3 regions of the Rouxiella badensis genome follow, and region 2 is predicted to be linked to each of the others. Evidence: predicted binding sites of a transcription regulator. Region 2 holds the regulator's gene; each other region holds the start of a gene.

Evidence for each region. The regulator ArgR, encoded in region 2, controls arginine synthesis, uptake and breakdown. The targets are predictions, from matches to a motif close to ANTGAATAAAAATACANT.
Region 1: the regulator ArgR is predicted to act here: its motif matches at 5,941-5,958, upstream of argF (ornithine carbamoyltransferase).
Region 3: the regulator ArgR is predicted to act here: its motif matches at 6,352-6,369, upstream of argC (N-acetyl-gamma-glutamyl-phosphate reductase).

What each region holds. Positions count from the first base shown of each region.
Region 1 is NZ_CP114062.1:3,552,479-3,563,340, forward strand. Features, by position in the region: gene pepA (leucyl aminopeptidase) at 1-1,148, shown strand, start outside; gene O1V65_RS16330 (DNA polymerase III subunit chi) at 1,217-1,684, shown strand; gene O1V65_RS16335 (valine--tRNA ligase) at 1,694-4,549, shown strand; gene O1V65_RS16340 (GNAT family N-acetyltransferase) at 4,697-5,212, shown strand; gene rraB (ribonuclease E inhibitor RraB) at 5,354-5,821, opposite strand; gene argF (ornithine carbamoyltransferase) at 5,982-6,989, shown strand; gene O1V65_RS16355 (alpha-amylase family glycosyl hydrolase) at 7,164-8,984, shown strand; gene pyrB (aspartate carbamoyltransferase) at 9,211-10,146, shown strand; gene pyrI (aspartate carbamoyltransferase regulatory subunit) at 10,157-10,621, shown strand; gene ridA (2-iminobutanoate/2-iminopropanoate deaminase) at 10,721-10,862, shown strand, end outside.
Region 2 is NZ_CP114062.1:4,503,043-4,513,904, reverse strand. Features, by position in the region: gene ispB (octaprenyl diphosphate synthase) at 1-42, shown strand, start outside; gene O1V65_RS20875 (DNA-binding protein) at 101-484, opposite strand; gene O1V65_RS20870 (DNA-binding protein) at 638-1,003, opposite strand; gene O1V65_RS20865 (helix-turn-helix domain-containing protein) at 1,652-1,945, shown strand; gene mdh (malate dehydrogenase) at 2,154-3,092, opposite strand; gene argR (transcriptional regulator ArgR) at 3,561-4,031, shown strand; gene yhcN (peroxide/acid stress response protein YhcN) at 4,647-4,910, shown strand; gene mpl (UDP-N-acetylmuramate:L-alanyl-gamma-D-glutamyl-meso-diaminopimelate ligase) at 5,026-6,405, opposite strand; gene fbp (class 1 fructose-bisphosphatase) at 6,574-7,578, shown strand; gene ppa (inorganic diphosphatase) at 7,751-8,281, shown strand; gene O1V65_RS20830 (gamma-glutamylcyclotransferase family protein) at 8,370-8,720, opposite strand; gene tamB (autotransporter assembly complex protein TamB) at 8,723-10,862, opposite strand, start outside.
Region 3 is NZ_CP114062.1:3,922,167-3,933,028, reverse strand. Features, by position in the region: gene O1V65_RS18110 (bifunctional aspartate kinase/homoserine dehydrogenase II) at 1-961, shown strand, start outside; gene metF (methylenetetrahydrofolate reductase) at 1,181-2,089, shown strand; gene ppc (phosphoenolpyruvate carboxylase) at 2,191-4,836, opposite strand; gene argE (acetylornithine deacetylase) at 5,154-6,305, opposite strand; gene argC (N-acetyl-gamma-glutamyl-phosphate reductase) at 6,510-7,514, shown strand; gene argB (acetylglutamate kinase) at 7,680-8,453, shown strand; gene O1V65_RS18080 (argininosuccinate synthase) at 8,565-9,785, shown strand; gene argH (argininosuccinate lyase) at 9,888-10,862, shown strand, end outside.

The sequences.
Region 1 (10,862 bases), 950 kb from region 2:
CTTACTGGAAAGTGCGTCAGGCCGTCGAGACCTCCAAAGAGTCTCTCTATACCTTCGATCAGCTGAAGAGCAACAAGGTCGAGCCGCGCCGTCCGCTGCGTAAAATGGTCTTCAACGTGCCGACCCGCCGCGAACTTAACAGCGGTGACCGCGCCATTGCACACGGTCTGGCTATCTCTTACGGCGTTAAAGCCGCGAAAGATCTGGGCAACATGCCGCCGAACATCTGTAACGCCGCTTATCTGGCCTCACAGGCTCGCCAGCTGGCCGATGCGTTCAGCACTAATATCACCACCCGCGTCATCGGCGAACAGCAGATGAAAGAGCTGGGAATGAACGCCTATCTGGCCGTGGGTCAGGGCTCGCAGAACGAGTCGCTGATGTCGGTGATGGAATATAAAGGTAATCCGAACCCAGACGCTAAGCCAATTGTGCTGGTCGGTAAAGGCCTGACCTTCGATTCCGGCGGTATCTCCATCAAGCCTGCGGCCGACATGGACGAAATGAAGTACGATATGTGTGGCGCGGCCACGGTGTATGGCGTCATGCGCGTCGTTGCCGAGCTGAAGCTGCCGTTGAACGTAGTCGGCGTTCTGGCCGGATGTGAAAACATGCCGGGCAGCCGCGCGTTCCGTCCGGGCGACATTCTGGCCACCATGTCAGGCAAAACCGTTGAAGTGCTGAATACCGATGCCGAAGGCCGTCTGGTGCTGTGCGACGCACTGACCTACGTTGAGCGTTTTGATCCTGAGCTGGTTATCGACGTGGCAACGCTGACCGGCGCCTGCGTCATCGCGCTGGGTCATCACATCACCGGCCTGCTGTCGAACCACAACCCGCTGGCCCACGAGCTTATCACCGCCTCCGAACAGGCCGGTGACCGTGCGTGGCGTTTGCCGATGGGCGACGAGTACGACGAACAGCTTCAGTCAAACTTTGCCGATATGGCAAACATTGGCGGCCGTCCTGGCGGCGCAATCACCGCAGGCATGTTCCTGTCTCACTTTGCCGACAAGTACAACTGGGCTCACCTGGACATCGCCGGTACCGCATGGCGCTCAGGTAAGAACAAAGGAGCGACGGGTCGCCCTGTTTCTCTGCTGTCCCAGTTCTTGTTGAACCGTGCAGGTCTCAACGGCGACGATTAATCGCCTATTGTGGTAAAACCCGTCCTTCGCTGTGATTCACGCCGGAGGACGGCGTTAGGAAGACACTCATGAAACAGGCTACATTTTTTCTTCTCGACTCACCGGACGTCGCAGGCGAGCTCAGCGGCCACGAGGCACTGGCGTGCCAGATTGCGGCACAGCGCTACCGTGCGGGTCAACGCGTGCTTATTGCCTGCGAAGACCAGAAACAAGCGGAACGTCTGGATGAAGCGCTGTGGAAACGTGATGCCGACCAGTTTGTGCCGCACAATCTGGCGGGAGAAGGCCCGAGATTTGGTGCCCCCGTCGAGCTTTGCTGGCCAGGAAAACGCGGAAATGCGCCGCGAGATTTGCTGATTAGCCTGCTCGGGAATTTTGCAGATTTTGCCACCGCTTTCCATGAAGTGGTAGACTTCGTTCCTTACGAAGATTCTTTAAAGCAGTTGGCGCGCGAACGCTACAAAGCCTATCGCAGCGTCGGCTTCAATTTGACCACGGCGACACCGCCCGACGTCAATACAACGACTACAGACTAACGAAGCGAAATGGATAAGACATATAACCCGCAAGATATCGAGCAACCGCTTTACGAGCACTGGGAAGAACAGGGCTACTTCAAGCCTAACGGTGATACCAGTAAGGAAAGCTTCTGCATCATGATCCCGCCGCCGAACGTTACCGGTAGCTTGCATATGGGTCACGCTTTCCAGCAAACCATCATGGACGCCATGATCCGCTATCAGCGCATGCAGGGTAAAAACACTCTGTGGCAGGCGGGGACCGACCATGCCGGTATTGCCACTCAGATGGTAGTAGAGCGCAAGATTGCCGCTGAAGAAGGCAAAACACGTAAAGACTATGGTCGCGAAGCCTTTATCGACAAAATCTGGGAATGGAAATCAGAATCAGGCGGCACCATAACGCGTCAGATGCGCCGTCTGGGCGACTCCGTGGACTGGGAGCGTGAGCGCTTCACCATGGACGAAGGCCTGTCCAACGCTGTTCGCGAAGTGTTTGTACGTCTGTACAAAGAGGACCTGATTTACCGCGGCAAGCGCCTGGTAAACTGGGACCCGAAACTGCGTACCGCCATTTCTGACCTCGAAGTTGAAAACCGCGAATCCAAAGGCTCCATCTGGCACCTGCGCTATCCGCTGGCCGATGGCGTCAAGACCGCCGACGGTAAAGACTACCTGGTGGTGGCGACCACGCGTCCAGAAACCGAACTCGGTGACGCTGGCGTGGCCGTTAACCCGGAAGATCCACGCTATAAAGACCTGATCGGTAAAGAGGTTATCCTGCCACTGGTAGGCCGCCGTATTCCTATCGTAGGCGATGAACACGCCGACATGGAAAAAGGCACCGGCTGCGTGAAAATCACCCCTGCGCACGACTTTAACGACTACGAAGTCGGTAAACGTCACAACCTGCCGATGATCAACATCCTGACTTTCGACGGCGACATCCGCCAGACCGCCGAGGTGTTCGACACCAAGGGCGAAGAAAGCGATGCGTGCAGCAACGAAATTCCAGAACAGTTCCGTGGCCTGGAGCGCTTCGCCGCGCGTAAAGCCATCGTGGCTGCCTTCGACGAACTTGGCCTGCTCGAAGAGATCAAACCGCACGACCTGACCATCCCTTATGGTGACCGTGGCGGCGTCGTTATCGAGCCAATGCTGACCGACCAGTGGTATGTGCGCACTGCCCCGCTGGCAAAAGTGGCCGTTGAAGCGGTTGAGCAAGGCGAAATCCAGTTCGTCCCAAAACAGTACGAAAACATGTATTTCAGCTGGATGCGCGACATTCAGGACTGGTGTATTTCTCGTCAGCTGTGGTGGGGTCACCGTATCCCGGCCTGGTACGACGCAGAAGGCAAAGTCTACGTAGGTCGTGACGAAGAAGAAGTGCGTCGTGAAAACAGCCTGGGTGCAGACGTTGTGCTGAGTCAGGACGAAGACGTGCTGGACACCTGGTTCTCCTCCGGCCTGTGGACCTTCTCGACCCTGGGCTGGCCAAACGAAACGCCAGACCTGAAAGCCTTCCACCCTTCAAGCGTGGTAGTCAGTGGCTTCGACATCATCTTCTTCTGGATAGCACGCATGATCATGATGACCATGCACTTCGTGAAAGACGAAAATGGCAAGCCGCAGGTTCCGTTCAACACGGTGTACATGACCGGCCTTATCCGCGACGACGAAGGGCAGAAAATGTCTAAGTCCAAGGGTAACGTCATCGATCCTCTGGATATGATCGACGGTATCTCGCTAGAAGACCTGTTGGAAAAACGTACCGGCAACATGATGCAGCCGCAGCTGGCGGAAAAAATCCGCAAGCGCACCGAGAAGCAGTTCCCGAACGGCATCGAACCGCACGGCACCGACGCCCTGCGCTTCACGCTGGCGGCACTGGCCTCGACCGGTCGCGACATCAACTGGGACATGAAGCGTCTCGAAGGCTACCGCAACTTCTGTAACAAGCTGTGGAACGCCAGCCGCTTCGTGCTGATGAACACCGAAGATCAAGACTGTGGCCTGAACGGCGGCGAACTGCAGCTGTCTCTGGCTGACCGCTGGATCCTGGCTGAATATAACCGTACGGTGAAAGCCTACCGCGAAGCGTTGGACGGCTATCGTTTCGACCTCGCAGCGAGCATTCTGTATGAATTCACCTGGAACCAGTTCTGTGACTGGTATCTGGAGCTGGCGAAGCCGGTGATGAACGGTGGCACCGAAGCACAGCTTCGCGGCACCCGTCACACGCTGGTCGAGGTCCTGGAAGGTCTGCTGCGCCTTGCACATCCGATCATTCCATTCATCACTGAAACCATCTGGCAGAGCGTGAAACCGCTGAAAGGCATTACCGCAGACACCATCATGCTGCAGCCTTTCCCAGAGTACTCGGCGGATAAAGCCGATGAAAGCGCGCTGGTCGACCTCGAGTGGATCAAGCAGGCGATCGTCGCTATTCGTAACGTGCGTGCAGAGATGAATATTGCTCCGGGTAAACCACTCGAACTGCTGCTGCGTGGCGCAAGCGCCGATGCACAGCGTCGCGTGGAGCAGAACCTGAGCTTCATCAAATCACTGGCGCGTCTGGAGTCCATCACCGTGCTGCCTGCCGGCGACAAAGGTCCGGTTTCTGTCACCAAGCTGGTTGAGGGCGCAGAGCTGCTGATCCCAATGGCCGGTCTGGTAGATAAAGAAGCCGAGCTGGAACGTCTGTGCAAAGAGATTGCCAAGCTGGACGCAGAGGTTGAGCGTATCGAAGCCAAGCTTTCAAACGAAGGCTTCGTGGCGCGTGCCCCGGAAGCGGTTGTCGCGAAAGAGCGCGAGAGACTGCAGGCCTGTGCCGAAGCCAAGGTGAAGATTCAGGAACAGCAGGCCACCATCGCCGCGCTGTAATTCTGGCCGCTAAGGTAATGACGAGAAAACGGTGGAGTGAAAGCTCCGCCGTTTTTTTTCGCATTGCAAAAAACGCCCGCTCGCGGTATTAAATGCAAAAGAAAAGCGAAGCGATACCTCATCTAACTTTCATTAGACAAAGAATCTATGACGACAGCAGTGATTAATTCAACAGAGCAAGATGTCGTGGTGCGCCGCATTACCTGTGATGACAATGCCGATATTGCACGCGTCATTCGCACCGTTTCGGCCGAATTTGGCCTGACAGCCGATAAAGGCTATACGGTTGCCGATCCCAATCTCGACGTGCTGTGTGAAATGTACAGTCGGCCACGCCACGCCTACTGGGTGGTTGAACTCAACGGTGAGATAGCCGGTGGCGGCGGTGTTGCCCCATTAGTGGGTGCCGACGACGACATTTGTGAGCTACAGAAGATGTATTTCATGTCCAGCCTGCGTGGAAAAGGCCTGGCAAAACGTCTGGCGATTCAGGCCATGGCCCACGCCAAAGGACAGGGCTTTACCCGCTGTTACCTCGAGACCACCGCCAGCCTGACGCAGGCGATTGCGTTGTATGAACACTTGGGTTTCGAACACATCGACGGCGCGCTCGGCAGCACCGGGCACGTAGACTGCGAAGTTACCATGCTGAAAACGCTGTAACACAATGTTTAAGCAATAAAAAAGCCGACATCGTCGGCTTTTTTTATATTTGAACTTAACGACTCATTCTTCATCTGCTGAACCAGGACGAGCCCGCTTCCAACGCCGTATCACCGACGCGCAGCAGAGTAATATAAAGACTTAGTGGCGTTTGCCGTCGTCATCTTTATCGACGATGCTTTTAGACTTAGGCGCAGCCTCGTCTTCTTCTTCATCTTCTTCGTCGTATTCTTCTTCGTCGCCGTCTTCGCCGTTAGGGTCTTCGAAATAAGTGCCCCAGCCGTCGTAGTTGACGCCGTTAGCTTCCGCCAGCGCCACCAGCTGCTCAACCTGTGCGTCGATTATCTCGGCGTTAAGCGCAACTTCGCTTATCACGTCGCAGCACATTACCGTTGAGCCATCTTCAACTTCTAGCTCTTCAGCATCGGTCACTTCGTAGCCCAGTTTGAAAGCCTCTACCGCTGCTCGCTCTAAAACTTCGAATTTCTCGGAGGAGAAATGATGCTCAATAGTGTAAAGCGCGTCAGGATCGCTGCCGTCTTCCAACAGCTCTTCGATGATTAAGCGGGTCTCTTCACGTTGTTCGTCTAGCAATTCACGGTTTGCCATGCCTCAGTCCTCAATCAATATGACGTTTAGACGCTATTTTCACACAGCAGACGGCTTGCCTCCAACATAAACGATAAAGTTTTTACTTGGGGGTTGTAATTGCATATTCATACATATAAATTGAATTTTAATTCATTGGATAAGTTTCGGAGATAGACACATGAGTCTGTTAAGTAAACGCCATTTTCTTAGGCTGCTGGATTTTACCCCCTCAGAACTTGAAACCCTGCTGAAGCTCTCTGCAGATTTGAAAACTGCCAAGAAAAACGGCAGCGAGAAGCCTTACCTGAAAGGCAAAAACATTGCGCTCATCTTCGAAAAAGACTCGACCCGCACCCGATGCTCTTTCGAAGTTGCCGCATACGATCAGGGAGCACAGGTTACTTACCTCGGCCCAAGCGGCAGCCAGATTGGCCATAAAGAGTCGATGAAAGACACCGCTCGCGTGCTGGGAAGAATGTACGACGGTATCCAGTATCGCGGTTTCGGTCAGGAAATCGTTGAAACATTGGCCGAACACGCCGGTGTGCCGGTATGGAACGGGCTGACTAATGAGTTCCATCCTACCCAGCTTCTGGCCGACCTGCTGACCATGAAAGAGCATCTGCCGGGTAAAACTCTGTCGCAAATGTCTCTCGCCTATCTCGGTGATGCGCGCAACAATATGGGCAACTCACTGCTCGAAGCCGCCGCGCTGTGCGGGCTGGACCTGCGTCTCGTCGCGCCTTCCGCCTGCTGGCCTGACGCCGAGCTGGTCGAAAGTTGCCGACATCTGGCTGAGCAAAACGGCGGTTCGATCACTCTGACCGAAGACATCGATACGGGCGTCAAGGGGGCAGATTTCCTCTACACCGACGTTTGGGTGTCGATGGGCGAACCGAAGGAGGCCTGGAAAGAGCGCATCAACCTGCTGCGTCCTTATCAGGTTAACATGGCGATGATTGCCAAGACCGGCAACCCTAACGTGAAGTTCCTGCACTGCCTGCCCGCTTTCCACGACGGTCAAACGACGCTCGGTCGTCAGATGGCCGAAGAGTACGACCTGAAAGGCGGTATGGAAGTCTCGGATGAAGTGTTTGAATCCGCGCATAGCGTGGTGTTCGATCAGGCCGAAAACCGTATGCACAGCATAAAAGCGGTGATGGTCGCCACGCTCGGCACCCTGTAAGCACGATTTGCTTAATGCCGCGTAAGCCCGTTGGTCGTGCCGACGGGCTGGCTTTCAGCTATGCGTTATTTATGCATTTTTTTATGCAATGTTGCACTTTTTAACCCGCTTTCCCCCTCGGCAACCCTGTTTATCAACTAACCTTTTAGCATGTGAATAAAAAAGGGAACTGTTATGGGTGCTGTGAATCCCGAGTTCGTGCTTCGCCTGGAAAGCTTGCTGAGCAGGGTCTATCCCAAAGAACACATTGGCGATCTGATTAAAAAAATTCTGCATCTCGGTGAGAAATGGAATTACGGTGCACACCGGTCGTCGCAGTGGGTAGACGGCACCAATATCTATCTCATCACCTATGGCGATACTATTTCTCAGCCGGATAAACCGCCGCTCGCTACGCTGAATCATTTCGCACAGAAACACCTGAAAGATATTATCTCCGACATTCATATTCTGCCGATGTACCCCTACAGTTCCGACGACGGCTTCAGCGTGATTGATTATCGCCGTATCGATGAACATCTGGGCGGGTGGAGTGATATTCATCATCTCTCTGCCAACTTCAACATGATGTTTGACTGCGTGATCAACCACATATCACGCTCAAGCGAATGGCTGAAAGGCTACATCAAAGATGACCCGTACTATCATGACTACTTTATCGAAGCCAACCCAGAGCTCGACTACAGCCGCGTTGTACGTCCGCGCGCTTCGCCACTGCTGACACCTTTTATCAAGGCCGACGGCACCGAGCTCTACCTGTGGACCACCTTCAGTGAAGACCAGATAGACATCAACTTTAAAAATCCGCAGGTACTGCTCGAGAGTATCGACGTGATATTGCAGTACGCGGCCAGCGGCGCGCAGTCCATCCGTCTCGATGCTATCGGCTATATCTGGAAGGAGATGGGCACCACCTGTATCCACCGCCCACAGACGCATAACATCATCAAACTGTGGCGTACCATTCTCGATGAGGTCATTCCGGGGACCCGCATCATTACCGAAACCAACGTGCCACATAATGAAAACATCAGCTACTTTGGTGAAGGCGACGAGGCGCACATGGTGTACCAGTTCGCACTGCCGCCGCTGACCCTGCACGCCTTCCTGCGCGAAGACACCCGCAAGCTGACTCAGTGGGCACAGGGGCTAAACGCGGAGGCGCACTACCCGAAAACCACCTATTTCAACTTCCTTTCCAGCCACGACGGCATCGGCCTGCGTCCTACCGAGACTTTCCTTGATGATGACGAGCGAAAATATCTCGCCCAGGAAACGCTGCGCAAGGAGGGCCGCGTGTCCTATAAAGACAACGGCGACGGCACGCATTCTCCGTATGAGCTGAATATCAACTATCTCAGCGCCATCACAGAGGCGGACGATAGCGTCGAGCTCAAGACGCGAAAATTTCTGGCGGCGCAGTCGCTGCTGCTGGCATTTATGGGTGTTCCGGCGATTTATATTCACAGCCTGCTCGGCAGTGAGAACGATCTCGAGGGGATGCATCAGTCTGGCCTGAGTCGCCGTATCAACCGTAAGAAGCTGCATCTCGACGAGGTTGAAGCCGAGCTGGAGAAAAAAGGATCGCTACGATCCGAAGTGTTCAACGGCTTGAAAAGATTGATCGAAATACGCCGCACCCATCCGGCATTCTCCCCGCAGGCGGGTCAGCGAATCTTTGAGTTGAGCGAGAAACTCTTCGCCTTCGAGCGTTACGATCCAAAATCGGAAAACCGCATCAGCTGCATTTTTAATATCAGCAGTCAGTCGCAGCCCTTTAAGCTCGCCGTTGAGGGCAAAGACTTGATTAGCGGGGAGCCATTCAGCGGGCAGATGCGCCTCCAGCCTTGGCAGGTGGTATGGATTGAACACAAACTCAAGGCCCCCGAGCGTCTAGGCAGGCTGCGGCGCTGGCGTAAAAAGATTTTCATCTCGCTGAAAAGGTCTGATGCCAATCGATTGCTCACCGGCCGAACAAAGAAAGCAAAAAGGTGAAGTCACCCTCTTGCAGGCAGCATATGTGCGCGTATAATGCGCCACAATTTGCCGGGAGAATGACATGATCAACACCACATTGCGCTTCGATGCTTCACCGAACCCAGTGCCTGTCGGCGGCGTTCAGCCGTTGCCTCTCCCAATGGTATTACCTGTTTTTAATCGATCGCAAAAAGCCCCTCATTGAGGGGCTTTTTTTTGTCTATCATCGTAAAGGAGAGCGACAATGGCTAATCCGCTGTATCAAAAACACATTATTTCAATTAACGATCTCAGCCGCGAAGAGCTGGAGCTAGTGCTGGACACCGCCGCTAGCCTGAAAGCCAATCCGCAGCCTGAACTGTTGAAACATAAGGTGATTGCCAGTTGCTTTTTTGAAGCTTCAACCCGTACCCGCCTGTCGTTTGAGACCTCTATTCATCGCCTCGGCGCATCGGTAGTCGGCTTTGCCGACGGCAGCAATACCTCGCTTGGCAAGAAAGGGGAAACCCTGGCCGACACCATCTCGGTGATTGGGACCTACGTCGACGCGATTGTGATGCGTCACCCGCAGGAGGGCGCGGCGCGTCTGGCGACTGAGTTCTCGCACGGTATTCCAATTCTCAACGCTGGCGACGGTGCCAACCAGCATCCGACGCAAACCCTGCTCGATCTGTTTACCATTCAGGAAACCCAGGGCCGTCTCGACAATATCAAAATCGCGATGGTCGGCGACCTGAAATACGGCCGTACGGTGCACAGCCTGGCGCAGGCGCTGGCGAAGTTTAACGGCAACCGCTTCTACTTCATCGCGCCGGACGCACTGGCGATGCCAGAATACATCCTCAACCTGCTGGAAGAGAAAGGCATCGAGTACAGCCTGCACGAGAGCATCGACGAGGTGGTGCCAGAGCTGGACATTCTGTACATGACCCGCGTACAGAAAGAGCGTCTGGACCCGTCAGAGTACGCCAACGTGAAAGCCCAGTTCATCCTGCGCGCTGCCGATCTTGCCGATGCCCAGCCGCACCTCAAGGTACTGCACCCGCTGCCGCGTATCGATGAAATTACTACCGACGTCGACAGCACCCCTTACGCCTGGTACTTCCAGCAGGCCGGTAACGGGATTTACGCACGCCAGGCCTTGCTGGCACTGGTACTCAACGCAGAGACAGGCGAATAAGGAGCGCATCATGACCCACGACAACAAACTCCAGGTAGAAGCCATCAAGTGTGGCACCGTAATCGACCATATTCCGGCGCAGATAGGTTTCAAGCTGCTGTCTCTGTTCAAACTGACCGAGACAGACCAGCGTATTACCATCGGGCTGAATCTGCCGTCCAACGAGCTTGGCCGCAAAGACATCATCAAAATTGAGAACACCTTTTTGACCGAGTCACAGGTCAATCAGCTGGCGGTGTACGCGCCGCACGCGACGGTCAATCGCATCGATGACTACGTGGTAGTCAAGAAGCTGCAACCGAGCCTGCCGGACCGTATCGAAGGCGTGCTGCGCTGCCCTAACGGCAACTGCATCAGTCGCTTCGAGCCGGTCGCGTCGAGTTTTTCGGTGAAGAATCGTCACAATGAAGTGCATTTGCAGTGCAAGTACTGCGAGAAAGAGTTCGAGCATCAGGTGGTCCTGAATAACGAATAGGCCGCGAAGAATCGGGGATGATTTATTGTTCCCCGCTCCTTATACTGTCCTGATGATTTTTCATCACGACTCGGCTTTTTAATTCAACAAGGAACTCATATGTCTCGCGAAATCAGTACAGAAAATGCCCCTGCAGCTATCGGTCCTTATGTTCAGGGCGTCGATCTCGGCAGCATGATCATCACTTCCGGCCAGATTCCTGTCGATCCTAAAACCGGCAACGTGGCGGAAGACATCGCGT
Region 2 (10,862 bases):
CTAGAGGGTCTTGCCCATCTGGCCGTGAAACGCGATTTCTAACTGAATCTTTTTTAAGCAACATCTGGCTGGCAGGGTCCCTCCCTATGGGGTGCCTTGCCTATTCACACTGTCCCTCATTGACGCTCTTTTCTCTGGCTGGCCCTAAACGACTAATTATCGCCATCATCCCCTCGCGTACAATGAACGAAATAATCTGTTCACGTTCCGAATCTTTGAGCTGTTTATAACTCTCAATCCATATCAACAGGGGGTCATGATAGGAAGCACAAAGATATTCAGCGGATTTTTCCTGAATGATTAATGCGGGTTTCATCATTTTCGGTAGACTATTGATATGATATTCCACCGCCCTTCCCTGAACACCCACGCGACGGCGTTTTTCCCATTCTTGCCGTCTGGCCATTCCATGGATACCCTGCGTTGAAGTCGGCAGACCATTTAATCCGACGAGATCCCTTGCTGAAAACCATTCCTTTTTCATGGCGATCCTTTTAATTGTCTTAAGCTCTAGAAGTCACGCAGCCCATGTTTGCGGTCACGCAATCTACAGTTAACACATAAGGTAACTCATTTACATCAACGGTTAATTAGAAATTTAGTTCGTTAAAAATTAATAATTTGAGAAAATATCTATTTAATAAATGGTTTCATCCAATACATTCAGCCTATTTATCATTTCAGTCAAACCTTCCCGAACAATAAAGGTTATAACCTGCCTTCTCTCTATTTCATCTAGTTGCTTATAACTTTCAATCCAAATAACCAGCGGATCCTGATAATGAGAATAAAGATACTGTGCCGACTGTTCTTTTAGCACTAAATTTGAAATTGTTTTAACCGGGAGACTGTCTACATGATATTCAACGCCTCTTCCCTGGACACCAAACCGCCGACGTCGAACCCAGCTTTGCCGTCTTGCCATACTGTGGACTCCCTGAGTAGATGAAGGAAGTCCAGTAAAACCAATTAGTTCCTTCGCTGAAAACCACTCTTGATTCATAAACTTTCTCTCTTGTTATCTCATCTATTTACGTAATGCAAATTATAATCTCCACATCGAGATAATAACTCATATTTCAGGGTAATAGGCTAGCACCTGCATTTACATAGAACGTTTAACTTATACCACTACACAATACGCCTATGCATCACGAAATTAAAACCTGGCGCAGCATAATCGTGATGAAATATTTTTATTGAGAATAATAAAATTAAATGAGTCATTTAACTCTCTAAGGTAAGTTGAGCTTAATATCTAATAAATAATCCTTACAAAAACCATTACTTTCATCATGATATAATTTAAAAAAGCATTTCAGATAAACTTTTTTAGGAAACATGAAATCAAACCACTCATTTAATATTACTTCACGTTTCTAAAAAAACCTCGCCCCTTAAAGGTAATTGGCTTCTAATAACATGACGATTTGCGATAAAATATAACCATTACAGATAGTTGAGACAGGCAATGAAATTGCATTGCGGCTTTAAATAACAGGTACAACTAATGATTAAAAATAATCATTAATTTTTAGAAAGTAATTTGAAGTCATCTCGGAAATTTGCTCTTATATGTTTCTCAATGCAAAGGTTAATAATCGATTGACTTAAACGATCACGTGCCAGCTCATAATACAAGGGAGCAATTATGCTTTTACGGAAAGAAGATTGGCATCACGCGGATATTATCGCGTCGCTGCATAAGCAACGCACCACTCTGGCAGCTTTATCACGCTCTGCCGGATTAAGTTCTTCAACGTTGGCAAACGCGTTATCGCGACCGTGGCCAAAAGGAGAGTGGATAATCGCTAATGCCTTGCAGCTACATCCTTCAGAGATATGGCCAAGTCGCTATTTCGACCCAAAAACCGATGAATTAATAGAAAGAAAAATGCGCAAACACACTCAGCAGATGCCTAAGCCTGACCTCGCGGGGGATTAACGTATATTGTCCTAACAAGACAGCCGCTGAAGATTAAACAATAAAACCGCCGGAGGGATCCCCGGCAGGTTTTAAAATATTAATAGGATAGGCAGGTAATATTATTCTCGTAAATAACTTATGGTAAATCACGGCATCAAACTTATTAATCAATGCGTTATTATTCCGTGTTTGATGAGAGCATTTTTCAGACACGGTTTCAAAATGATCACTTGTTGACGAACTGCTCCCCAAGTTCGATATCTTTATGCAGTACGGAAAGCATGGCATCAAGCGCCTGCTTTTCGAATGCGCTTAAATGACCGATCTCCTTAAATTCTGCAATACCATTTTTGCCCAGCAATACCGGCTGTGCAAAGAAGCGCGCATATTCACCGTTCCCCTCGACATAAGAGCATTCAACCACGCCGGATTTTCCCTGGAGAGCATTAACCAGTGAAAGTCCTAAACGCGCGGCCGCCTGTCCCATGGAAAGCGTAGCTGAGCCGCCACCCGCTTTAGCTTCGACGACTTCGGTGCCTGCGTCCTGAATATGCCGGGTCAAGCTTTCGACCTCACTGTCCGAGAAACTGACGCCGGGGATTTGGGAAAGCAAAGGCAGAATAGTGACGCCAGAATGGCCACCAATCACCGAGACCTCAACCTCTTCTGGTGACTTGCCCTTCAACTCTGCGACAAAGGTATTTGCCCGCAGCGTATCAAGGGTGGTCACACCAAACAGTTTGTTCTTGTCGTACACACCTGCTTTTTTGAGTACTTCCGCGGCAATCGCAACCGTACTATTCACCGGATTGGTGATAATACCGATGCAAGCACTTGGACAGGTGGTGGCAATTTGCTGTACCAGGTTTCGAACAATACCCGCGTTTACATTAAAGAGATCCGAACGATCCATACCGGGCTTACGCGCTACCCCGGCCGAAATCAGCACCACCTCCGCACCTTCGAGCGCAGGGCGTGCGTCTTCGCCGCTAAATCCTTTAATTTTTACTGCCGTTGGGATATGGCTGAGATCGACCGCCACGCCCGGCGTAACGGGTGCGATATCATACAGAGAGAGTTCAGAGCCTGACGGCAATTGCGTTTTGAGTAGTAGAGCGAGGGCCTGACCGATACCGCCTGCGGCACCAAGGACTGCAACTTTCATCCTATACTCCTTTTTAAATGACGTTAAAAAACACCGCGCATTCATTTACTTAATAACCTTAGTAAACACCTGTATTAAAAACAAACAACCTATTTAGAGATTGCGACGTAGCGCAGAAATTAAATTGTTAAATCATTTTGGTTTATTGAGGTGTTTTGTTTTCTTATCATTGAGATAAAAAAGTTCAGGAATAAAAAATAAAGCGGGGGCATCATGCGAGGATAAAAATTAATAAACAACTATGCGGTTTAATTATCAAAAAAAAATTAATTTTATCCATATTATTTTAAAGTTTAAAAATTAAAAAATTCATAGATTCGGCATATCCATTTCTTGTATTGGGCAGATGGATGAGCTTTATCCCTAAATTTTAACTGTTTCTTCATTATTTGAGGGGAGTTTTATTGCATAAAAATGCAAAATTATGCATAATCAACGAAACTAACATCGTGATGCTATGGGTGCAAAATGCGTAATCCTGCCAAACAGGAAGATTTAATCAAAGCTTTCAAGGCCCTCTTGAAGGAAGAGAAGTTCAGCTCTCAGGGTGAAATCGTTCTCGCACTACAGGATGATGGCTTCGAAAACATCAATCAATCCAAAGTCTCTCGCATGTTGACCAAGTTTGGCGCGGTCAGAACGCGTAATGCCAAGATGGAAATGGTCTATTGTCTGCCAGCAGAGATTGGTGTGCCAACCACCACCAGTCCACTGAAAAACCTGGTGCTGGATATCGACTATAACGACGCTGTGGTAGTAATTCGCACCAGCCCGGGTGCCGCTCAGCTCATCGCTCGCCTGCTTGACTCACTCGGCAAATCCGAAGGTATTCTCGGTACTATCGCCGGTGACGACACCATCTTTATAACACCCGCGCGCAAGTTTACCGTTAAACAGCTTCACGACGCTATTCTCAGCCTGTTTGAGCAAGAGCTTTAACCCGTTTCTGGTCAGCAGACGTAGCGCTGCTGACCCGCCTATCACCAAACACTTCCCTATTCACTTCAACTTTATATACATTTTGTGCGCCCCAATGCACCCTCGCCAGCACGATCCCCTGATAAATACCGCACAGATAGCTCATTTATACTAATTCATTGATTTGTAAAATCTTTAACAAGAAATGAACAATAAACCATCATTTTTTATTCTTTTCGGTTATTAAAAATTCAGTAACGCGGCTTATTGCTCAATAAAATACTATTAGCAAACTATTAATTTTTGCCGTTATTAGACGTATAATTATTTTCGTGATGAGAATCACAGTTCGTGAGTAGATCGCCCAAGGTTATTGGCGTTTGGCGTTCTCTGAAAAACACGAATTCCGTAAGACGAGATTTGAATATCAATTCAAATGCCGCCGATAAACCGGATTTATCGCTGCAAAAACTGATGCATTTTGTTCGCAAACTTTGTTAGCACGGAACGCGCGACGATGTTAATGCATAATGTCCTTTTCAGTCCTGATGAATCCATTAATTAATCTGCGCTCAGCCTGCACACAGCCATTGTCTGCACGCGAAAGGATGCGCAAAGGTAATTGAGGAAATTATCATGAAAATCATTACTGCTATCGCCGCTCTGGGTTTACTTTCCGCTGTTTCATTCGGTTCTTCTGCTGCACAGTTGGTTAATAATCAACAGGCCGAAAATCTGCAACCTATCGGTACCATCTCCGTAAGCGGTATTGATGGCGTGCCAAGTGATATTCGCCAACAGCTGTCACAGAAAGCAGACAGCGCCGGTGCATCATCTTATCGCGTAATTGAAGCACGCAATGAGGGTAACTATCACGCTACCGCCGAGATCTATAAATAAGAATTTGGATCCTACTCGATCACTGCGTTTTATTGCTTTACCGAACCCTCGTCGTCCTGTCCGACGACACCCTTTTGCCCTCGCTTGCGAGGGCTTTTTTTTAAGGGTCAAAAACTTATTTCTTGCCGCCTTCCTGCGCTTTATGTTCCAGCGCGGCTAACAGTTTGCCGTGGATCCCACCGAAACCGCCGTTGCTCATCACCAGAATGTGATCGCCCGGCTGTGCGGTTTTGGCAATCATCTCAACCAGCGCGTCAACGTCAGCATGCCAATGCGCAGGCTGAACGCAGCGCTCAGCAACTTCTGCGACCTGCCAAGGAATATTGTGCGGCTGCAGCAGGAAGACTTCATCGGCACGTCCCAGTGAAGGCGCCAGCTCATTTTTACTCATTCCCATCTTCATGGTGTTGGAGCGCGGCTCCAGCACGGCAAGAATGCGCGCGGTGCCGCCGACTTTGCTGCGCAGGGCAGCCAGCGTGGCGAGGATGGCCGTAGGATGATGCGCGAAATCGTCATAGACAGTCACACCGTGGGCTTCACCGCGCAGCTCCAGGCGGCGACGCGCGTTGATGAAGCTGCCTAATGCCTTGCAGGCGTCGGCTGGCGTAACGCCCACGTGGCGCGCCGCGGCAATCGCCATCAGGGCATTATGCATATTGTGCTCACCCACCAGCGACCACGACACTTCACCGGCCACTTCTCCGTTGAGGTAAACCTGGAACTTGCTGGCATCCGGCGTGGTTTTCTTCGCATTCCAGGTGCAGCCTTCGCCAGTGTGCTCCTGCTCGCTCCAGCAGCCCATCGCCATCACCTGCTTCAGCGGAGTGTCATGTTCAGGCAGAATAATTTTCCCCTGTCCCGGCACCAGTCGCACCAGATGGTGGAACTGTTTCTGAATCGCTTTCAGGTCGTCAAAGATGTCAGCATGGTCAAATTCGAGATTGTTAAGCACCAGCGTGCGTGGGCTGTAATGCACGAATTTAGAACGCTTGTCGAAGAACGCACAGTCGTATTCGTCGGCTTCAAGCACGATGAACGGGCTATTACCTAGACGTGCAGAAACGTCAAAGTTTCCTGGTACGCCACCAATCACAAAGCCCGGCTCATAGCCGCAGGCTTCCAGAATCCAGGTAACCATGCCCGATGTGGTGGTCTTGCCGTGGGTACCGGCAACGGCAATCACCCAGCGCCCTGGCAGCACGTGATCATGCAGCCACTGTGGGCCAGAAACGTAGGGAATACCCTGCTCCAGAACCGCCTCAACGCAGGGATTGCCACGCGTCATGGCATTACCGATAACCACCAGATCGGGCTTGGGATCCAGCTGAGTCGGAGAGTAGCCCTGAATCAGCTCAATTCCCTGACTTTCCAATAACGTACTCATCGGCGGATAGACATTATCGTCCGATCCAGTCACCTGATGTCCCTGTGCGCGGGCCAGCATAGCCAGTCCGCCCATAAACGTGCCGCAAATCCCAAGAATATGAATGCGCATAAATTTTCCATTATTGCTCTTAAGTCAGTGGCTATTCTAACGCTCAGATTCCTCCAGAAGAAATGGATTTGCCTATGATCCGTCCATATATTTGGGCTAAACTGCATTCGCTTCTGTAAAAGATTTTTTATAAATCCGTTACTCATCCTAGGATTCAGGGAACGTATCATGAAAACGTTAGGCGAATTTATTGTTGAAAAGCAGCAAGATTTTCCACATGCCACAGGCGAGCTTACTGCGCTGCTCTCGGCAATTAAACTTGGTGCTAAGATTATTCATAGGGATATCAACAAGGCAGGTCTGGTAGACATTCTCGGTACCAGCGGCGTTGAAAACGTTCAGGGCGAAGTTCAGATGAAACTTGACCTGTACGCGAACGAAAAGCTTAAGGCAGCCATGAAGGCGCGCGGCGAGATTGCCGGTATTGCGTCGGAAGAAGAAGACGAAATTGTTATCTTCGAAGGCGAACGCGCCAATAATGCCAAATATGTCATTCTGATGGACCCACTCGATGGCTCATCAAACATCGACGTTAACGTGTCTGTCGGCACCATTTTCTCGATTTATCGCCGTACTTCTCCTCTAGGTCAGCCGGTTACCGAAGCAGATTTCCTGCAACCGGGCAGCCAGCAGGTTGCTGCAGGTTATGTGGTTTATGGTTCTTCAACCATGCTGGTTTACACCACGGGTGCAGGCGTTCATGCTTTTACCTATGACCCTTCTCTGGGCGTATTCTGCCTCTCTCACGAGAAAGTCATGTTCCCGCAAAAGGGCTACATGTACTCCATTAATGAAGGCAACTACATCAAATTCCCACGTGGTGTGAAAAAGTACATCAAGTACTGTCAGGAGCAGGACGAAGCGTCCGGTCGCCCTTACACTTCACGTTACATCGGCTCACTGGCGGCAGACTTCCACCGCAACCTGCTGAAAGGCGGCATTTACATTTATCCAAGCACCGCGAGTCACCCTCAGGGCAAGCTGCGTCTGCTGTATGAGTGTAACCCTATGGCCTTCCTCGCGGAGCAGGCAGGCGGCAAAGCCAGCGACGGTAAAGGCCGTATTCTGGATATCGTTCCGACCAAACTGCACGAACGCGCACCGTTCTTCGTTGGCAACAGCGATATGGTCGAAGACGCCGAACGTTTTATCAAACAGTTCCCTGACGAATAAAAACCCCTACAGGGCTGTTTGCTAACTTACTTTTAGTACCCAAATTCTGGGGTGGCATCGCGCCACCCCGCTTCATTTTAGGAAAAAACGGTCCAGGAAAAGGCAGGAATTCCTGTCGGAGTTGGCTATAATGTCCGGCATTCCATTTCTGGTTCAATAAAGGAAACCAACAATGAGCTTAATTAATGTACCGGCTGGCAAAGATATGCCAGAAGATATCTATGTTGTTATCGAAATTCCGGCCAATGCCGACCCAATCAAATATGAAGTAGACAAAGATACCGGTGCACTTTTTGTTGACCGTTTCATGTCAACCGCAATGTTCTACCCGTGCAACTACGGTTACATCAACCATACCCTGTCTCTTGACGGTGACCCGGTTGACGTTCTGGTTCCAACCCCATACCCACTGCAGCCTGGTTCAGTAATCCGCTGCCGTCCGGTTGGCGTTCTGAAAATGACTGACGAATCTGGCGAAGATGCGAAAGTTGTTGCGGTTCCACACACCAAGCTGAGCAAAGAATACGATCACATTAAAGATGTGAACGACCTGCCAGAGCTGCTGCGTGGCCAAATCACCCACTTCTTCGAGCAATACAAAGCGCTGGAGAAAGGCAAATGGGTTAAAGTTGACGGCTGGGATAACGCAGAAGCAGCGAAAGCTGAGATTGTGTCCTCATTCGAGCGTGCTAAAGCGAAATAAGGCCTGCGCCTGTTTTGTTTTATCTCAAAAAAAACACCGCCCATTGGGCGGTGTTTTTTTACTGACTCAGACGACCTTTATTTTATTCTCACTTCTCTTCTTCCGCACGTTTGACCCAATCCCCACCCTCAATACGTTCCATGCCTTCCAGAGAACGAATATACAGGTAGATCCAGGCACTGCCGTACGGCGTAGAGATTAGCTCTCGACGGTAATCTTTTGTGTTACTTTTCAGTTCGTCAAGCTCAGCCATGATGGATGAGTTGATGCGGTAAACTTCGCAGTAGATCTTCCCTTCTCCGGGGATTGCTGCCGGATAGTGCCCCAGATCATACAGGGCATAGCCGTCAAGCTCGTGGTCACCCAACCACTGAGCGTTTGTCATCCAGTGACTATTACCTTGCTTGCGTCGTAAACTGCCGTAGACAATTATTCGCATGGTTAAAACTCAAACTGATAGAGCAAATCTAATGCCTGGTCGATGCCAGACACCGCTTCCAAATACAATTTAGGCATCAAACGATAGCGCAGAGTCAGGGTCGCCAGCGAGTCAAAAATACCCACCCCGTATTTAACCTGCAGCCCAGGGAGGACATAACCACTGACCACTACCTGAGAGCTGTCCCCAACGCCTTGCGTATCAAGCGACAGATTACTGACGCCAAATGCCTCACCGATTTTACCCACAAGTTTGCCACTTTGTGCAACCCCCATGCCGATAAGCATTGAGGTCATGGCGCTGCTGTCGGCCCCCGAACTGTCCAGCCCCTGTCCACGTAACAAATAGGACAGCGCTTCCTGCTGCGACATGGTCGGGTCAGAGAAAACCTCCAGCTTAGGCGCATCTGCATCACCGGTCACCCGCACGCCTGCCACCACGTCATTCTCGGTGGAATCCGGATTACGGATAGCCTCGATGTTGAGCAGCGGCTGGTCAGCAGGGCCTGAGAACAGCAGTTGGCCTTTTCTGACGATTAAATCTTGTCCGTAGGCATGGAACCGGCCTGAAGGGATATCAATCTGGCCGTTTAATCCCAACCCACGTTTGTCCTGTACGACCTTGAGCGCGCCTTTCAGACGAGCCTTAAGACCAAAGGCATCAAGTCGAACATCATCTCCGATGTTCACCACAAGGTTAGTGTTGATAGGTATTGAGGTCGACGCTGGTGCGATCGGCTGACGCTGATCGTTTAGCATAACCTCATCGGACGATACCCCAACCGCGCTCTGCGGAAGTTCCTGAACCGTGATACGTGCCCAGGGAATATCAACCCTACCGTTCAACGAAAACGCCTGCGGTGTAGCATCAAACACTAGATCAGGCGAGACATCAAGCCGAACCATCGGTGGAACCGATACCCTCACCTTATCTCCCTTCGCAGCGATGCGCGCACGCCAGTTATTGGGGTCATTCCAGTCCGCATTGCCGTTTAACGCCAACTGACCGTGCGGGGTCTGAATCACACCGTCGAGCAGCGAGGACATACCGTTAAAGTTGATATTAAGATTAGCATTGGTGATGTCAAACGGCATGAACTGCGCATCGATATCGACATTAGTCAGCGCGAGTTTGCCATAGACCTGCGGTTTTTGAGCGTTACCCCCCACGCGCAGATTGGCGTTAAGGATCCCCGAGGCCTTCTCGCCGTCCATCAGTGCCGGCTGAAGCAGTGCCATCGAGATACGGGTCAGGTTGACGTTGCCGCTCAGATTACGTCGGCCCATCGGGTCCGCGATTTGAAGATTACCGTCAAGCTGCCCGTTGTTGGCAATCTTGATCATCCAGTCAAGATTCGCACGACCGTTTTGCAGCCCGGCGTTTACGTTGAGCGTATCAAAGGCAACTGGCAGAGGGTTACCCTGCACCAGCTGCTGTACCTTAACGCCTTTACCCACCAGTGACACACTCGCCTGCGGCAATCCCCCCTGCGCTTTCCACGCGACGTTAGCCTTGCCGCTAAACTGTCCTGCAAGCTGGGTATCATCGGTCAGGAAAGGTTTGAGCATCGCCAAATCGAAACGATTGAGGACAATGCTGGCCTGTCCGCTGGTGCCCGCGTCGAGGGTAGTCGGCACGCAGACGTCGGCGTTCGGGTTCTGCCAGCAGTGGGGGCCAACGGTGACGCGCTGTTCGGTGTTGAAATAGGTCAGCGCAATCGGCCGCGTCAGACGCCAGTCACCTACCGGGGTATTGAACAACGTATTGCTGATGTTGCCCTTCCATTGCTGTGTCTTGCGGTCGAAGCTGCCGTTCACGGCCAGATGTCCCCCGACCGGCTTACCGGTAATATTCAGGTTGAGCTGATGCTGCTTCTCATTACCCTTGGCATCCAACGTGATGTCGCTGATGTCCAGCGCATCCTGCTTCAGCTGCTGAACCTTCACCGCCAGCGTGCCCTGAATCTGGTCGCTCGAGGTCACATTGCCCTTGATGCTCACCCGGTTCACGCTCATCGCCTGCCAGCGTACATTGCTGGCCGTCAGGTCGGCCAGCAGCTGAGGTGCCTTGAGGTCACCACGTACCTGCACCAGGCCTTTAACTACGCCGCCGAGCCCCGGCAGCGCGCCGTCAAGATGTGGC
Region 3 (10,862 bases), 580 kb from region 2:
GTTTGTGCTGGCCGGCGTGGTCGACAGCAAGCGCAGCCTGCTAAGCTATGACGGGCTGGACGCCAGCCGTGCATTAGCCTTCTTCGACGATGAAGCGCGTGAGCACGACGAGGAGTCGCTGTTCCTGTGGATGCGTGCCCATCCTTACGATGATTTAGTGGTGCTTGACGTAACGGCCAGCGCTGAGCTGGCGGACCAGTATCTTGATTTCGCCAGCTATGGTATTCACGTCATTGGTGCCAACAAACTCGCCGGCGCATCATGCAGCGACAAGTATCGCCAGATACGCGATGCGTTCGCCAAGACCGGCAGTCACTGGCTCTATAACGCCACCGTGGGCGCAGGTTTACCTATCAACCACACGGTGCGTGACCTGCGCGACAGCGGCGACAGTATTTTGGCCATCAGCGGCATCTTCTCCGGCACCCTGTCATGGCTATTCCTGCAGTTTGACGGCACGCAGCCGTTTACCGAGTTGGTGGATTTGGCCTGGCAGCAAGGACTTACCGAGCCCGATCCGCGCGTTGACCTGTCGGGTCAGGACGTGATGCGCAAGCTGGTTATCCTGGCGCGTGAAGCCGGTTATGACATTGAGCCTAATCAGGTTCGCGTTGAATCACTGGTACCGGAAGACTGTGCGACTGGCTCCGTCGATCAGTTCTTTGAAGGTGGCGAAGCGCTAAACGAGCAAATGTTGCAACGCCTTGAAGCGGCCAGAGAGATGGGGCTGGTGCTGCGTTATGTCGCGCGATTTGATGCCAATGGCAAAGCGCGTGTTGGCGTCGAAGCCGTGCGTGAGGACCATCCGTTGGCTTCTCTGCTGCCCTGCGACAACGTTTTTGCTATCGAAAGCCGCTGGTATCGTGATAACCCGTTGGTCATTCGCGGACCCGGTGCCGGGCGCGATGTTACGGCCGGTGCCATCCAGTCTGATCTTAACCGCTTGACCCAACTGCTTTAATTTCATCCCCCTGCACAACTCTGCTGCAGGGGGATTCTTCATCTCCCTCGCGAACTTGAAATTCTCTCAATTTGAGTGAAGATTAATCATTGCCCGAAACTATTTTTGAGTTGACTATTTGACCAAAAACCCGCATTTTCTATCTATACGTTTAGACGTCTAGACGCTTATCAGGCGGCGCCGATAAGTAAAACGATGTGATGAAGAGGTAGAGACAGCATGAGCTTTTTCCACGCCAACCAGCGCGAAGCGTTAAACCAGAATCTGGCCGAATTACAGGGTCAAATTAACGTCTCTTTCGAATTCTTCCCGCCGCGAACCCGCGAAATGGAAGACACGTTGTGGAGCTCTATTGACCGTCTCAGCAGCCTCAAGCCGAAATTCGTTTCTGTGACTTACGGGGCTAACTCAGGCGAGCGCGACCGGACGCACAGCATCATTAAAGGCATTAAGGAGCGTACTGGTCTTGAAGCGGCGCCGCATCTGACCTGTATCGATGCATCGCCTGCCGAGCTGCGTCAAATCGCACAGGACTACTGGAACAGCGGTATCCGTCACATCGTAGCGCTGCGCGGTGATTTACCGCCAAACAGCGGCAAGCCAGAGATGTATGCGACCGACCTGGTGCACCTGCTCAAAGACGTCGGTGATTTTGATATTTCCGTTGCGGCTTATCCGGAAGTGCATCCAGAAGCGAAGAGCGCACAGGCTGACCTGATTAACCTGAAGCGTAAAATCGATGCCGGTGCTAACAGCGCGATTACCCAATTCTTCTTCGACGTAGAAAGCTATCTGCGTTTCCGTGACCGCTGCGTATCAGCCGGGATTGACGTTGAGATTGTGCCGGGCATTCTGCCGGTCTCTAACTTCAGACAGCTGCAACGCTTTGCCACTATGACCAACGTGCGTGTGCCAAACTGGATGACCAACATGTTTGCCGGACTGGATGACGACGCTGAAACGCGCAAAATGGTCGGTGCCAATATTGCGATGGACATGGTGAAGATTCTCAGCCGTGAAGGGGTGAAGGACTTTCACTTTTATACGCTGAACCGTGCCGAAATGAGCTATGCCATTTGCCACACGCTAGGCGTTCGCCCAGGCGTGCCGGCATCTTTAGCGCAGTAGCGTCGTTGGCTGCTTTTTCATCCCGGTCACTGACTTGTGTACGCTTCCGGGAATCTGTTCAATTACCCCCAACGCCGCTACCGTTTTAAAGATAATGGCTTTTAGCCGGTATTACGCATGCCTGCGGCAACGCCTGCGATAGTCACCATCAGCGCCTGCTCGACGCGGGCATCCAGTTCACCTTGTGCCTCAAGCTCGCGCGAGCGATGCAGCAGCTCTGCCTGAAGTACGTTCAGCGGGTCGGTGTAGACGTTACGCAGCGCGATAGACTCGGCAATCCACGGCAGATCAGCCATCAGGTGATCGTCGTTGGAGATAGCCAGCACAACCTTGATATCGTTACTCAGCTGCTCGCGCAGTTTCTGGCCCAGCGGCCACAGATCTTTGCTTACCAGACGCTGATCGTAGTACTCCGCCAGCCACAAATCGGCCTTGGCAAATACCATTTCCAGCATACCAATACGCGTCGAGAAGAACGGCCAGTCACGGCACATCGACTCGAGTACGTCACGTTTACCTGCATCAACCACCGCCTGTAAACCCGCACCCGCACCCAGCCACGCAGGCAGCATCAGGCGGTTCTGCGTCCAGGCGAAGATCCACGGGATGGCGCGCAGGCTTTCGACGCCGCCGCTGGCCTTACGTTTGGCAGGGCGAGAGCCGAGCGGCAGCTTGGCCAGCTCCTGCTCTGGGGTCGCCGAACGGAAGTAAGGCACGAAGTCTTTATTCTCGCGCACGTAGCCGCGATACATGTTGCAGGAAACCTCGGACAGCTGGTCCATCACCTCGACCCAGGCCTTTTTAGGCTCAGGTGGCGGCAGCAGGTTGGCTTCGAGAATAGCGCCGGTGTAGAGCGCGAGGCTGCTGATGGTCACTTCCGGCAGGCCATATTTGAAGCGGATCATCTCACCCTGTTCGGTGACGCGCAGGCCGCCTTTAAGGCTGCCCGGAGGCTGCGACAGCAGCGCCGCGTGAGCCGGCGCACCCCCGCGACCAATCGAACCGCCGCGACCATGGAACAGCGTCAGCAGCACGCCCGCTTTCTCGCAGGTTTTGATTAACGCATCCTGCGCACGATACTGCGCCCATGAGGCTGCCATAACTCCTGCGTCTTTCGCCGAGTCAGAGTAGCCAATCATCACCATCTGTTTGCCCTGAATAAAGCCGCGATACCAGTCAATGCTCAGCAGTTGCGTCATGACGGAGTCTGCATTGTTCAGATCGTCAAGGGTTTCGAACAGCGGCGCAACCGGCATCGCAAACGGGCAACCCGCTTCTTTGAGCAGCAGGTGAACCGCCAGCACGTCGGACGGGGTACGCGCCATCGAAATGACGTAGGCCGCAATCGAGCCTTCTGGCGCTTCGGCCGCAACCTGACAGGTATCCAGCACTTCTTTGGTTTCAGGGCTTGGCGTCCACTTGCGTGGCACCAGCGGACGCGGTGAGTTCAGTTCGCGGATCAGGAACGCCTGTTTATCGCTCTCGGACCAGCTCTCATAATCGCCCAGTCCCAGGAAACGGGTTATCTCGGCAATGGCCTCGGTATGGCGGGTGCTTTCCTGACGGATGTCGATACGCACCAGCGGCACGCCGAAGCAGCGCACGCGGCGCAGGGTATCGAGCAACTGACCGTTGGCAATGATGCCCATGTTGCAGGCTTGCAGTGACTGATAGCAGGCATACAGCGGCGCCCACAGCTGGTCGTTGTTTACCAGCAGGTCTTTAGGACGCGGCAGGGATTCGCCTTTCAAGCGGGCTTCCAGATAAGCCTGGGTCGACAGCAGCTGAGTGCGAATATCTTTCATAATGGTGCGATATGGCTCGACGACGTCTTCACCACCGGCCAGCTCACGCAGCTCAGGCGTTGCTTCGGTCATCGACAGCTCGGAAATCAGTACGTGGATATCGCGCAGGAACAGGTCCGTTGCCTTCCAGCGGCTCAGCTGGAGCACGTGGCGCGTAATGGCAGCAGTGACGTTCGGGTTGCCGTCGCGGTCGCCGCCCATCCAGGAGGTAAAGCGTACCGGCACGGCTTCGACCGGCATTTTGTAGTCAAGTGAGGTTTCAAGCTGTTCGTTGAACTCACGCAGGAAGGCCGGAACGCCTTCCCAGAGGCTGTTTTCAACCACCGCAAAGCCCCACTTGGCTTCGTCGACCGGCGTTGGGCGAATCTTGCGGATTTCGTCCGTGTGCCATGACTGGGCAATCAGCTGGCGCAGGCGGCGCATAATCTGCTTACGCTCATAGTCGGCCAGATCGTTATGGTCGAGTTGTTTCAGGCAGTTGTTGATTTCAACAAGCTTGTGGATCAGGGTACGACGAGCAATTTCGGTTGGGTGCGCGGTTAACACCAGCTCGATCGAAAGCTCTTCAACGGCGTCGCGCAGCTGCTGGTCGGACAGATTCTTCGACTTCAGACGGTCAATCAGCTGGGCCAACGCTTCAGGGTTGCTGGCTGCCTCGCCGTGCGGAGAAATGCTGTGGTATTGCTCGGCAACGTTGGTCAGGTTAAGGAACTGACTGAATGCACGGGCAACCGGAAGTAATTCGTCGTTGGATAAATTTTGCAGCGTGGTCAGCAGTTCCTGACGGTCGGCCTCATTACCTGCACGAGAGGATTTAGAGAGTTTGCGGATTTTCTCTACGCGATCAAGGACCTGCTCTCCCAGCGTGTCTTTGATGGTCTCTCCAAGCAGTTTGCCCAGCGTGCTGACATTACTTCGCATTGCGGAATATTGTTCGTTCATATTACCTCTGACCCGTTTCTTGTTTGATTTCTTATGTCTTGTAAATAACTTTCACCCGTAAGGCGCATTTGCCTCTGTCTATCCCGCCTTCATGGCAATAATCAGTCGTCCAAATTTAGTACTGTAGGAAGTTACCGCAAAAACCCCAATTTCCTTATTAGAAAATCGCTGAATCGAGTAATCAGACTGAAATTTAATTACAGCCGGTAGGTTATTAGTCTGGCTAATTGGCCGTTTTGTACAATATCAAAGGGCACCTTTCGACGCCCCTTTTTTTGTTACATATTTTTAACAATACTAAAACGAGTTTAGCTGAATTAGTGATGACAGAAGTGATGAACCACTTGAGTTATCAGTTCGCGCGTCGGTTTGATGAAGGCGGTATCGATATATTCATCAGGCTGGTGGGCCTGATCGATTGAGCCAGGACCGAGAACCAGCGTCGGGCACAGTTCCTGAATAAACGGCGCCTCGGTGCAGTAGTTAACGATTTCAGTTTCGGTTCCCAGCAGCTTCTCGACCACCTGCACCAGGCGGTGATCCGGCGGACATTCATAGCCCGGAATCGGTGGATGCAGCGCTTCAATGGTCAGACGGCCCGGCCAGCGACTGCTGACAGGCTCAAGCGTTTCGTTAAGCAATTCGTCTAAATCCGACAGCGTCAGGCCCGGCAGCGGGCGAATATCCATGTGCAGTTCACAGCAGGCACAGATGCGGTTTGCCGCATCACCGCCGTTGATGTGGCCAAAGTTCATGGTCGGATAAGGAATCGCAAAGCCGCTGTGGTTGTAGCGCGTTTGCAGCGTCTTACGCAGTTCCATCAGATGGGTGATGGAGTCATGCATTAGCTCAATCGCATTAATGCCACGTGAAGGGTCGCTCGAGTGGCCCGACTGGCCGGTGATACGAATGGCGTTAGAGATGTGGCCTTTGTGTGCGCGCACCGGTTTTAGCGAGGTTGGCTCACCGATGATGGCGCAGTCTGGACGGATGGACGAGGTTTTAGCGAAGTAGCTGGCACCGGCCATCGTCGTTTCTTCATCTGCGGTCGCCAGAATGTACAGCGGCTTGCTGAGCTTCTCGGTATCGATATCACGTAATGCATCGACGATAAACGCGAAAAAGCCTTTCATGTCAGCGGTGCCCAGTCCGTAGAGCCTGTTTTCGTGCTCGGTTAGGGTGAAGGGGTCGCGCGTCCAGCGTCCATCATCGAAAGGTACGGTATCGGTATGACCCGCCAACAGCAGGCCGCCAGCACCTTCACCAATGCTGGCCAGCATGTTGAATTTATTGCGCGTATTAGGTACCGGCTGAATCTCGACCTTGAAGCCCAAATCGCTGAACCAGCCCGCCAGCAAGTTGATTAGGGTTTCATTGCTCTGATCCAATGCGCTGTCGGTGGCACTGATCGAAGGCGTGGCGATTAACTCGCGGTATAGCTCAATAAAAGGAGGTAATTTCATCTTCACTGTTGACAGCCTTTGGTTAGGGTAATATAAATATTCATGCATTTTATGTGAATAAAAATACATTAAGCCGGTTCGTAAGGAAACCCCAAAAACACGCAGGTTTTGGTGTGAATGTAAAAGGGTCGAACAGGCTGAATTTCGCGGGCTTCTGGCGTAAAAAACGCAGTGAGCCCTCTATTTTTTAAAAGAAGGTGAACTGAGCCCATGTTGAATACGCTGATTGTTGGTGCCACCGGTTATGCGGGAGCGGAACTCGCGCTCTACCTAAATCGTCACCCACATATGAACATAACCGGTTTAACGGTTTCAGCGCAAAGTGCAGATGCAGGAAAGTTACTGTCCGACCTGCACCCGCAGCTGAAAGGCATCGTCGATCTGCCTGTTTTACCTTTGGAAAACGTCGCAGAAGCCGCGAAGGGCGTTGACGTTGTTTTTTTAGCCACGGCACATGAAGTCAGCCACGACCTGGCACCACAGTTCCTGGCGGCCGGTTGTATCGTGTTCGACCTCTCGGGTGCCTTCCGCGTTAAAGACCCGGCGTTTTATACTCAGTTCTACGGTTTTGAGCATCAACATCAGGACTGGCTCGACAAGGCTGTTTACGGTTTGGCCGAGTGGCAGGCAGACAAGCTGAAAGAAGCGCAGCTGATTGCCGTACCGGGTTGCTACCCGACGGCGGCCCAGCTGGCTATCAAACCCCTGTTAGAAAAAGACCTGCTTAATCAGGATCAGTGGCCGGTTATCAACGCGACCAGCGGCGTGAGCGGGGCAGGGCGTAAAGCTAGCCTGGGGACCAGCTTCTGCGAGGTCAGTCTGCACGCATACGGCGTATTCAATCACCGTCATCACCCGGAAATCTCTACCCATCTGGGGACGCCGGTCATCTTCACCCCGCATCTGGGCAGCTTCCCACGCGGTATTCTGGCCACCGTGACCTGCCGCCTGAAGCCAGGCGTGAGCGCTGAACAGGTTGCCGAGGCATTCCAGAGTGCCTATGCCAACAAACCGCTGGTGCGTCTATACGATAAAGGCATGCCGGCGCTGAAGAGCGTGGTGGGTCTGCCGTTCTGCGATATTGGCTACGCCGTTCAGGGTGAGCACGTCATTATTGTTGCGGCAGAAGATAACCTGCTGAAAGGGGCATCGGCGCAGGCGGTTCAGTGTCTGAACCTGCGCTTCGGTTTCCCGGAAACGACGTCACTGGTTTAAGTGATTGAACTGAATAACAATTCGTTAGTTGGCTAACGGATTGTTAATTTTATAAAACACCTTCTTTTGAGCGTTTCTTGATCGCCTCATGGATGGTAAATTAAAGAACAATTAACTCCCAACCAGGCAGCATCCTCAAATGTACAGGGAGAACGGGGCGTGAATATGAATCCATTGATCATCAAGTTAGGCGGCGTGTTACTGGACAACGAAGAAGCACTGGAGCGCCTGTTCTCCGCGTTGGTTGCCTACCGTCAGGAATATCAACGCCCGCTGGTGATAGTCCACGGCGGCGGTTATCTGGTCGATGACCTGATGAAGCGTCTCAACCTGCCGGTGGTCAAGAAGTCCGGTCTGCGCGTGACGCCGGCGGACCAGATTGACATCATCACCGGTGCACTGGCCGGTAGCGCCAACAAAACGCTGCTGTCCTGGGCGGTTAAAAATGACATTAACGCCGTGGGCCTGTCTCTGGCCGACGGGGGTTCCGTCAGCGTCACGCAGTTGAGCGAAGACCTTGGCTTTGTGGGTAAAGCCGAAGCCGGTTCTCCGAAACTGATTAACACCCTGACCGCTGCGGGTTACCTGCCCATCGTCAGCTCTATCGGCATCACTGCCGAGGGCGAACTGATGAACGTCAACGCCGACCAGGCTGCGACGGCGCTGGCAGCTACGCTGGGCGCAGACCTGATTCTGCTGTCCGACGTGAGCGGCATTCTCGACGGTAAAGGCCAGCGCGTGCCTGAAATGACCGCCGAAAGAGCGGAGCAGATGATTGAGCAGGGCATTATCACCGACGGCATGATTGTGAAAGTGCACGCGGCTCTCGACGCAGCGCGCACCTTAGGTCGCCCGGTCGATATTGCCAGCTGGCGTCATGCCGATCAGCTTCCGGCTCTGTTCAACGGCGAAGCCATCGGCACCCGTATTCTGGCGTAAGGCCGGGGGGCTCTGGCTCCAATGACCCAAGCCCTAAGAAATTTATAATGTAAAAGCGGTCGGTTATCTCACTGAAACCGACAGCGAAATCAGAAATTTAAGGAAATTATCATGGCAGTAACTAAAGGCATCAGCAAAATTGTTCTCGCTTACTCGGGCGGTCTGGATACTTCAGCGATCATTCCATGGCTGAAAGAAAACTACGGTAACTGCGAAGTGGTGGCATTCGTAGCCAACATCGGTCAGGACCAGGCAGACCTGGAAGGTATTGAGCAGAAAGCGCTGGATACTGGTGCGTCAGAATGCCACGTTGTCGATCTGCGTGAAGAGTTCATCAAAGACTACGTTTATCCCGTGCTGAAAAGCGGCGCGCTGTATGAAGGTACCTACCTGCTGGGCACCTCAATGGCACGTCCATTGATCGCTAAAGCACAGGTTGAGCTGGCGCTCAAAGTCGGTGCTGACGCGGTGTGTCACGGTGCGACCGGTAAAGGTAACGACCAGGTTCGTTTCGAAACGACCTACACCGCGCTGGCTCCACAGCTGAAAGTGGTGGCTCCATGGCGTGAGTGGGACCTGCGTTCCCGTGAAGCGCTGCTGGATTACCTGAAAGTGCGTAACATCAAGACCACTGCGTCTCTGGAAAAAATCTACAGCCGTGACGAAAACGCCTGGCACATCTCTACCGAAGGCGGCGTGCTGGAAAGCCCTTGGAATGCAGCGAACAAAGACTGCTGGGCATGGACCGTTGCACCTGAAGATGCGCCGGACGAAGCCGAACTGGTGACCATCAAGGTTGAGAAAGGCGAAGTGGTTGGCGTGAATGGCCAGGAACTGAGCCCGTTCAAATGTCTGGAAGCGTTGAACGCGCTGGGCGTGAAACACGGCGTGGGCCGTATCGACATCGTTGAAAACCGTCTGGTAGGCATCAAATCTCGCGGTTGCTACGAAACCCCAGGCGGCACCATCATGATGGCTGCACTGCGTGGCGTTGAGCAGCTGGTTCTGGACCGCGACAGCTTCAAATGGCGTGAGCAGTTGGGTCAGGAAATGTCTTACGTCGTGTACGACGGCCGTTGGTTCGCGCCTCTGCGTGAGTCCATTCAGGCAGCCGCCGACTCTCTGGCGCAGGACGTTAACGGTGAAGTGGTTGTTAAGCTGTACAAGGGCACCGCAACCGCAATTCAGAAGAAATCAGCCAACAGCATGTACTCTGAAGAGTTCGCGACCTTCGGCGAAGATGAAGTGTATGACCACAGCCACGCGGGCGGCTTCATTCGTCTGTTCTCCCTGTCTTCACGTATCCGTGCGCTGAACGCAGCCAAGAAATAAGCGTTAGCAATAAGCGTTACATCAGGCGTGCGAGACACCTCGCATGCCTGAATCATCTCTTCAAATATCACTTCTTAAGCAAGTAAAGTCGGGAGCATTATCATGGCACTATGGGGCGGACGCTTTAGTCAGGCAGCAGATCAGCGTTTTAAAGAACTGAATGATTCACTGCGGTTTGACTATCGATTGGCTGAGCAGGATATCGTGGGCTCGGTAGCCTGGTCGAAAGCGCTGGTCACCGTAAATGTGCTGACCGCCGACGAACAGCAGCAGCTGGAAGGCGCGCTGAACGTGTTGCTGGAAGAAGTGCGTGCGAATCCTCGCGCTATTCTGGAGAGTGATGCAGAGGACATTCACAGCTGGGTTGAGCTGAAGCTTATCGACAAGGTCGGTAACCTCGGCAAGAAGCTGCACACTGGCCGTAGCCGTAACGATCAGGTCGCGACCGACATCAAGCTGTGGTGTAAAACGCAGGTTGTCGAGCTTCAGCTGGCCGTTAAGCAGTTGCAGCAGGCGCTGGTTGAAACCGCCGAAGCAAATCAGGATGCCGTGATGCCGGGTTATACTCACCTGCAGCGCGCCCAGCCGGTCACTTTTGCACACTGGTGTCTGGCCTACGTTGAAATGCTGGCCCGTGATGAAAGCCGTTTACAAGATACTCTGACCCGTCTCGACGTGAGCCCGTTGGGCAGCGGCGCGCTGGCAGGTACGGCTTACCCTATCGATCGCGCACAGCTGGCTGGCTGGTTGGGCTTTGCATCGGCAACCCGCAACAGTCTCGACAGCGTTTCCGACCGTGACCATATTCTCGAACTGCTGTCTAACGCCTCAATCAGCATGGTTCACCTGTCGCGTTTTGCCGAAGATCTGATTTTCTTCAACACCGGCGAAGCGGGCTTTGTTGACCTGTCTGACCGCGTAACCTCCGGCTCTTCACTCATGCCACAGAAGAAAAACCCGGACGCGCTGGAGCTTATCCGCGGTAAGTGTGGCCGTGTACAGGGCGCGTTGACCGGCATGATGATGACCCTGAAGGGTCTGCCGCTGGCGTACAACAAAGACATGCAGGAAGACAAA